2 regions of the Pseudoalteromonas sp. BSi20429 genome follow, and region 2 is predicted to be linked to the other one. Evidence: predicted binding sites of a transcription regulator. Region 2 holds the regulator's gene; the other holds the start of a gene.
What was found. Region 2 encodes sigma-54, which starts transcription at its own class of promoters, with help from an activator protein. Its sites were predicted from a motif close to GTTGGCACGNNNNTNGNNT; they were not measured.

Region 1 (4,326 bases), on a different contig from region 2:
TTTAGTAGCATATGCGCCAAACGAATATCAGCACCAAAACCTAACATTTTACTGCCAAGCGGTGTGAGCTTACCCTTGCTATCAATAGCTTCTAGCATGTTGAGCAGGTTACTTGCTTGCTCGCATTGTTGCTCAGTAGGCTTATCAAGTAGGGTTAGCTCATCAATACTGGCTCCCCACTGCTTTGCCTCAAGCATAAGTTGGCTTATGTCTGATGTGAGTATTTCGGGATTGTCGTGGCTATTACGTCGCTCAAAGGTTTGCTTTGAGCCAATTCGATAAACAACGCCCGGCTCTATTCGCCCTGCACGTCCTGCTCGCTGCACAGCAGAGGAGCGCGATATACTTTGTGTTGTGAGCTCTGTGACCCCTGTTTTTAAATTAAAGGTCGCTGCACGGCGCTTGCCGCTGTCAATTACAATGCGTATGCCTTCAATAGTTAAACTGGTTTCGGCTACATTGGTGGTAAGCACTACTTTGCGCATACCGTTTGGTGCAGGAGCAATAGCAGCTTGCTGATTAGCTTTATCTTGCTCGCCAAATAGCGTTGCGACTATGCAGTTACTGGGTAAATCGTTCAGTGCTTGTTGCACGCGTAGTATTTCAAATTGCCCAGGTAAAAACACCAATGCGCTACCTGTTTGCTCATTAAGTGCTTTTTTTATTATGCTAGGAATTGCATCAAGCCAGCGGCTTTCATCTTTTATGGGTATGTATACTTCGTCTATTGGGTAGCTGCGACCGCTTGATTGAATTACAGGGCAGTCAAAAAACGCTGTATAACGCTCAGTATCAAGAGTTGCCGACATAAGCATAATGGTTAAACCTTCACGCAGCGCACTTTGGGTCTCGAGCGCAAAGGCAAGTGAGGTATCGGCTGCAATTGAACGCTCATGAAATTCATCAAATATCAGTAAATCAATATCGCTTAATTCGGGGTCGTTTTGCAGCATGCGCGTTAGCATGCCTTCGGTAACTATTTCGAGGCGCGTATTAGCGCTTACTTTACTCTCGCCCCTAATCCGCAAGCCCACACTTTGCCCAACACTTTCGTTTTGGCACTTTGCTAGGTAGCTGGCAATATTACGAGCAGCTAAACGGCGAGGCTCTAGCATTACAATACGTTTAAAATGCCCATCGCGCATTAGTTGCAGCGGCAACCACGTAGATTTACCCGCACCAGGCGGCGCTTGTAATAACGTAATAGGATTACTTTGTAATGTAGTAACGAGTTGTTGATATATGTCTTGAACCGGCAGCACAGCTATTTACCCTAAATTGCTTTGCAGGCATTGTAACAAAAAACCGCAGCGACACCGCGGTAGATGTTTATTAATAATTGCTATTAACTACCCGACACCATTCTAATTCGATCTGCAGGCACTCGTAATTGCTGCATTAAGTAAATTTTAAATGGTGCTTCGTAAGGTTGCCCATCAACCGCTTTTTGCATGCATAAAAGCCATGCATCACTTTGCTCAATTCCTACATGTAAATGTTTGTGCGCTTGAGGTATGTTAATACTACCAAAATGTTCAGCGTATAATTTAGGACCACCTAACCAGCCCGACAAAAAGTAAGCAAGTTTTTTACGCGATGCCAATAAGTCTTTTGAATGCATACTCCTTATATGTTCAGCCTCTTTTAAAGCGTCCATATTGTCGTAAAACGCATTCACCAATTGTGTAATACCTGCTAACTCACCTGCCATTTTGTATGAGCAGTCATCCACTCCGTATTCACACGTTTTTGTATTCATAACTCACTCAGGTTAACTACTTTGTTTAATACCTGCATATTAGCTTAAAACAAAAATTTAAGAATGAGTTACATCAAAGCGGCCTAATTTATGTCAGCAATAATTACAGGCTGCTATGTATATTTTTTAATAAATAGCGCAATATTAAAAACAAAATCGCTCAACATAAAAATATAACCAACTGATAATGAAAACAATAAAACCATTATTATTCATTGGTACAAGGCTTGCTACTTTATAACTGACAGTTAATTCACTAACCTAAAGTAAGGATAAACTTATGAACAGCGATCGTATCGAAGGTAATTGGAAAGAACTTAAAGGTAAGGCTCAACAAAAATGGGGCGATCTTACCAACGACGATTTAGATAAAATTGAAGGTAGCCGTACAGAGCTAGTTGGTAAAATCCAGCAGCAATACGGTAAATCTAAAGAAGAAGCAGAGCGTGAAGTTGATGAGTTTGAAAAAGGTCGTTAAACCGCGTTAACCGCTTTTAAAAAAACCGCCATTTGGCGGTTTTTTTGTTTAAGCTGTAGGTTATTTAGCTACGCTTTTAATTGGTTACCAATCGGTAACTGCCTAATACGCTTTCCGCACGCTGCAAAAATAGCATTACATAATGCTGGCGCATAAACCGGTGTAGATGGCTCGCCTACCCCTGCTGGTGGTGCATCGCTTTGTACAATTTCAACTTCAATCTCAAGAGGTGCGTCGCTCATACGCGGTACGCGATAATCATGAAAATTACTTTGCTGTACGCGCCCTTTATCAAAGGTAATACCATCGCTGATTGCAGTTGTAATCCCATAAATAGAGCCACCTTGGGTTTGGTTTTTAACAGTGTCGGTGTTTACAACAGTACCCGCATCAATGGCAACCCACGACTTAATTACTTTTAAATCGCCAGCATCCGACACTTCTACTTCAACTACCGTAGCTACGTAAGTTAAAAAGCTTCTGTGTGCTGCTATTCCTAAACCTCGACCTTTAGGAAGCTCTCGACCCCATTTACTCATGTCAGTTACTTTTTCAATAACATGGCGCAGTCTGCCAATATCTAAAGGATAAACCGCTTTATCGCCACCGTAATTATCGTATGTGGCATTTTGCTCAGTTACATCAACAATGCGACTCGGACCTATCGTGTCTAGTAAATAGTCTTTTTGGTCGCGACCGGCTTTGTGTGCTGCTTCGCCAATAAATGACTGAATAGCAAAAGCATGAAAAATATTTGATACAGAACGCATCCAACCAATTCGTGCTTTGGCAGGCGCATCACCGTTTTCTAACTTCATGTTAGGTGTGTTAATAGGGTTATCGGTAAATCCTAAGCGCAGTTCAAAGCTTCCTGGCGTAGTCGCCCCTTCTGAAAAGGTAGAGGTAATTGGTGAAAACGCGGTGCGGTGTAAATACGATTCTATTGCGCCATTTTTATCTAGCGATGCTTCAATGTGCTGAGCCGAAACTGCATGGTAAAAACCATGTTGTATGTCGTCTTCACGCGTCCATTGAACACGAATAGGCTTGCCTACTTTCATTGAAAGGTAAGCTGCTTCTGCTGAAAAATCAGGTTTTGATTTACGCCCAAAACCGCCTCCTAACATGGTAACGTTAACGTTAATTTTGCTCTCATCCATGCCAAGCATTGCCGCCACTGTTTTCATATCGGCTTGTGGATTTTGCGTAGCAGCCCATATATCAACACTGTCTTTGTTGTACATAGCTGTTGCACAAGGCGGCTCCATTGGTGCTTGAGCAAGATGCGGTGCGTAATAATCAGCTACCAATTTATTGCTCGATTTAGCCAACACGCCCATGGCATCGCCTTTATCACGTATGTTTGCCTGTGGAGTTTGTACTGTTTTTAATAATGACTTTTTAAATTCTTCTGAATTGTAATCGCCATTTTTGCCATCATCCCACACGACTTTTAATGCTTTACGCCCTTGCCATGCAGCCCATGTATTTTTAGCTATAATCGCAATGCCGCCTTTTGGCTGAAACTGCGGCGCGCCTTTTGGTGCAGGAATTTCAATAACATCTATAACGCCGTTTATCGCTTTTGTAGCACTGGCATCAAATGACTTAACAACACCGCCTACTACCGGCGGGCGTTCAATTATAGCCACCAGCGCTTGTGGTTCGCGTACATCGGCTGCAAATATAGCTTTGCCTGTTACTAAATCGGCTAAATCTATGTGCGCCATGCCGGTATTAATGTAGCGCCATTCTTTGCGTGTTTTAAGTGTTAGTTTGTCAGCTTCTGGTGGCGTTATTGTAAATGCTAAGTCGATTAAATCTTTATAAGTAAGCGATTTACCTGAGCTGTGTGTAACAACGTGTTGATTAGCAGTACAGGTTTGTGGATCGACTTTCCAAAACTTAGCGGCAGCATGCTGCATCATGTAACGTACACTTGCGCCCATTTCACGCAGGCGCTGCATGTTGTAGCGAATACTGCGCGAGCCATCGGTATTTTGATCGCCGTATTTAGGGTCGCCCTTACCCTGAATAACAATAACCTTATCCCACGCGGCTTCCATTTCATCGGCAACTATTTGTGCAA
Region 2 (4,326 bases):
GGAGCTATATCAACAATTAGGTTTTACGTTTTTTGAAAAACCTATTTTTACTTTATATAACGAAAAGCAAACGTGGCAAATAAATGCAGACGAAGCAACATTATACGAAGACAAACAATTAATTTTAGAAGGCAATGTGGTTGCCAAAAACTTAACCGATAACGCCATGATAGACAAAATCAATGCTGATAATATTCAGGTAGATATAAAGCTATTAACAATGCGTTCGGAGCAACCCGTTATCATCACTGGACCCAATTTAAAAATCACTGGTAAAGGCCTAGAAGCCGACTTAAAAACCGAAGTGATAAAACTAATTAACCATACGCGAACCATATATTATGACCAATAAAATATTAAAATCACTTATTATTCCTACACTTATACTAGCGTTTAATAGTAGTGCTGCAGAGCAAAACACGCAACCGACTGCAAATCAAATTTCAATAAGCGCCGATAAGCAAGAAGGTCAATTAAAAGCTAATGTCGGGATTTTTGAGAAAAATGTTGAAATTATTCACGGTAATCGCCGTATCACAGCCGACCGCTTAGAAGTACATAAACGCGATGAACTTGGTGATAATAAACAATTATTAATTGCTACAGGTAGCCCTGCGCACTTTGAAGAAAAGCAATCAGATGGCACGACTATGAGCGCCAGTGCTGACGAAGTACGTTATGATGTATCTAAGCGTTTTTTAACGCTTGTTGGTAATGCACAAGTATCGCAAGCGGGACAAAAAATAAATGCTAAAAGCATTACCTACGATATAGAGCAGCAGCTAATCAGTGCCGAAAAAGATGAAAACTCAACTGACCGCGTTCACACAATTTTAGTGCCAATCGAGACTAAAAAAAGTAAAAAAAGCGACAAAGGTCAACCATGAGCACATTAAAAGCAGAGCTATTAGCAAAGAGCTATAAAGGCCGTGAAGTTGTAAAAAACGTCGGCCTTGAAGTCAAAGCTGGCAGTATTGTTGGCTTACTTGGCCCTAACGGCGCAGGTAAAACCACCACGTTTTATATGATAGTAGGACTTGTACCTAGCGACAAAGGTAAAATATCGATAGACGATAACGATATTACTCTTTTACCTATGCATAGTCGTGCTAGATTAGGCATTGGCTACTTACCGCAAGAGTCTTCAATATTCAGAAAGCTGACTGTTTATCAAAACTTAATGGCCATTTTAGAAACGCGCAAAGAGTTAAATAAACAAGCTAGAGAAGACACTCTCGATAAATTATTAGATGAATTTAGCATACAACACATTCGTGATAGCCAAGGTATGGCATTGTCAGGAGGCGAACGTCGTCGTGTTGAAATAGCACGTGCGCTGGCAGCAGATCCTAAATTTATATTACTGGATGAACCATTTGCAGGTGTTGACCCGATTTCGGTATTAGACATAAAGAAAATAATAGAACATCTTAAAAATCGTGGGATTGGTGTATTAATCACCGATCATAACGTAAGAGAAACCCTTGATGTTTGTGAAAAAGCCTACATTGTTTCTCATGGGGAGCTGATTGCATCAGGTACTCCAGAACACGTATTAAATGATAAAACAGTACGCGATGTTTACTTAGGCGAGCAATTTAGGCTGTAACATTTACGCCATGTCTTTAAGCATCTGCTAGTATTAATTATAACAACATAAAAGGATTGTTAGAGATACATGAGGCAATCACTACAGCTGCGCATGGGCCAGCAACTTACAATGACTCCACAGCTGCAACAAGCTATTCGTTTGTTGCAACTCAGTACATTGGATCTCCAGCAAGAAATACAAGAAGCTCTCGACAGCAACCCGCTATTAGAGGTTGAAGAAGCAGACTATTCAGAAGACGCTGCAGGTAAAAACGAGCAAAAAGCAGATACAGATGACATAACTGTTAGCGCATCTGCCGATGATGCTCCAAGCGAATACGAACAAGATAGTGGTGAAGCACTTGCAAAAGACACGCTAAGTGACGACATGGCTATGGATGTTAGTTGGGATGAGTACATGAGTGCCGCCCCAGCAGCATCATCGGGTCCGATGCCTGAAGACGAATCAATATACCAAGGCGCCTCTACTGAAACGCTCCATGAGTATTTAATGTGGCAGTTACAACTAACGCCATTTAGCCCTACAGACGAAGCTATTGCTATTGCGATTGTAGAAGCCGTCGATGATTCAGGTATTTTAACACTAAGCTGCGAAGAGATTTTAGAAAGCTTTAATCAAGAAAACGAAGATGATAACGAAGTCGAACTTGATGAAATTGAAGCTGTATTAAAACGCATCCAACTGTTTGATCCTGTTGGTATTGCTGCACGTAGTTTACAAGAGTGTTTGTGTATTCAGCTTAACCAGTTTGACAAAGAAACACCTTACATTAATGAAACAAAAATGATTTTAACCGAGCATATTGATTTATTAGCTGCTCGTGACTATCGTACATTAATGAAGAAAACTAAGCTCAAAGAAGAAGAGCTTAAAGAAGTAATGACATTAATACATACTCTTAGCCCTAAACCAGCAGATACTATTGTAAGAGAAGAATCTGAGTATGTTATTCCCGATGTGTCAGTTAAAAAAATTAAAGGCCGCTGGGTTGTTGAGTTAAACCCAGATAGCATGCCTAAAATTCGTGTTAATAGCCAATACGCTGCAATGTCTCGCACTGTAAAATCCAGTGGTGACAGCCAGTTTATTCGCTCGCATTTACAAGAAGCTAAATGGTTTATTAAAAGCTTAGAAAGTAGAAACGACACGCTATTAAAAGTAACAAATTGTATTGTTAAGCAACAACAAGGCTTTTTTGAACACGGTCCTGAAGCCATGAAACCAATGGTTTTAAATGATGTTGCTGAAATGGTAGAAATGCACGAATCAACAATTTCGCGCGTAACAACCCAAAAGTATATGCACACACCCCGTGGTATATTTGAGCTTAAATATTTTTTCTCAAGCCATGTAAGCACCGAAAACGGGGGTGAATGTTCATCTACAGCAATCCGTGCGCTTATCCGAAAATTAATCGCAGCAGAAAACTCAGCAAAACCATTGAGTGATAGCAAAATAGCGGATATATTGGCTGAGCAAGGAATTAAAGTAGCGAGACGTACAATCGCAAAATACCGCGAATCTCTGGCTATTCCACCGTCAAATCAGCGTAAAAGTTTGATTTAAGACGCAAAAAAAAGAGGGTAATGCTTATGCAACTAAACTTAACTGGTCGTCACGTAGAATTAACCGATTCACTAAGAGACTATATTAATACCAAATTTGCGAAGCTAGAAAGACACTCTGATCATATTAATAATGTTCATGTCATTCTCGATGTAGAAAAATTAAATCAAAAAGCAGAAGCCACCATACACGTAAGCGGTGCTGAGCTATTTGCCTCTACAGAACATCAAGATATGTATGCCGCCATTGACTCGTTGATCGACAAGCTCGATCGACAAGTAATTAAACACAAAGAGAAGCTTGCTCGACACTAATATGATGAAATTAAGCTCACTTATATGCCAGGACTGCAGCAAAGCTGCGGTCCTTTTTAATAGCAAAAAAAGAATTTTAGAGTTCATTAGCGAACTTGCTCACGACAAACTTCCGTATTTACCGCAACAAGATATTCTTAATGCTTTAATGAGCAGAGAAAAATTGGGTAGTACAGGTATAGGGCGTGGCATTGCCATTCCTCATGGAAGAATGAGCGGTGCAGAAGAGCCTTTGGCTTTAGTACTCGTTAGCGAAACTCCAATAAATTTTGATGCAATCGATAATCGCCCTGTTGATATTTTCGTCGCACTCATCGTACCAGATGGCGATAACCAGCAGCACTTAAAGACTCTAGCAACCATTGCTGATAAACTAAACAACAAAGATTTTTGTAAACAGTTACGCAGTGCAAAATCAGATGCTGAGCTTTACCAAGTTATTGTCAATCAATCATAGTTTTATAAAGGGTGTTAAATGGAGTTAATTATCATAAGCGGCCGTTCTGGTTCTGGAAAGTCGGTTGCTTTACGCGTTGTAGAAGATTTAGGTTATTATTGTGTAGATAATATTCCAGTTAACTTGCTTCCTTCATTAGTTCGCAGTGTGTCTGATAGCTACGATAAAATTGCTGTTAGCATTGATGTGCGTAACATCCCTAAACAACAAGATGAATTTAACGATATTCTTGAATACTTGCCAGGCTTTGCAAACCCTACGTTATTTTATTTAGATAGCGACGATCAAACATTGATCAAACGTTTTTCTGAAACTCGTAGATTACACCCACTATCAATTGACTCGTTGCCTCTTGATTTAGCCATCAAAAAAGAAAA

Region 1: a site for sigma-54 is predicted at 1,974-1,992, ahead of P20429_RS15390 (CsbD family protein). Genes of this name have one in related genera too.

The regions. Positions count from the first base shown of each region.
Region 1 covers NZ_BADV01000022.1:32,518-36,843, reverse strand. The annotation lists gene hrpB (ATP-dependent helicase HrpB) at 1-1,262, opposite strand, end outside; gene P20429_RS15385 (group II truncated hemoglobin) at 1,346-1,759, opposite strand; gene P20429_RS15390 (CsbD family protein) at 2,040-2,237, shown strand; gene P20429_RS15395 (xanthine dehydrogenase family protein molybdopterin-binding subunit) at 2,306-4,326, opposite strand, start outside.
Region 2 covers NZ_BADV01000010.1:16,699-21,024, reverse strand. The annotation lists gene lptC (LPS export ABC transporter periplasmic protein LptC) at 1-352, shown strand, start outside; gene lptA (lipopolysaccharide transport periplasmic protein LptA) at 342-887, shown strand; gene lptB (LPS export ABC transporter ATP-binding protein) at 884-1,609, shown strand; gene P20429_RS17605 (RNA polymerase factor sigma-54) at 1,679-3,178, shown strand; gene hpf (ribosome hibernation promoting factor) at 3,205-3,492, shown strand; gene ptsN (PTS IIA-like nitrogen regulatory protein PtsN) at 3,497-3,949, shown strand; gene rapZ (RNase adapter RapZ) at 3,968-4,326, shown strand, end outside.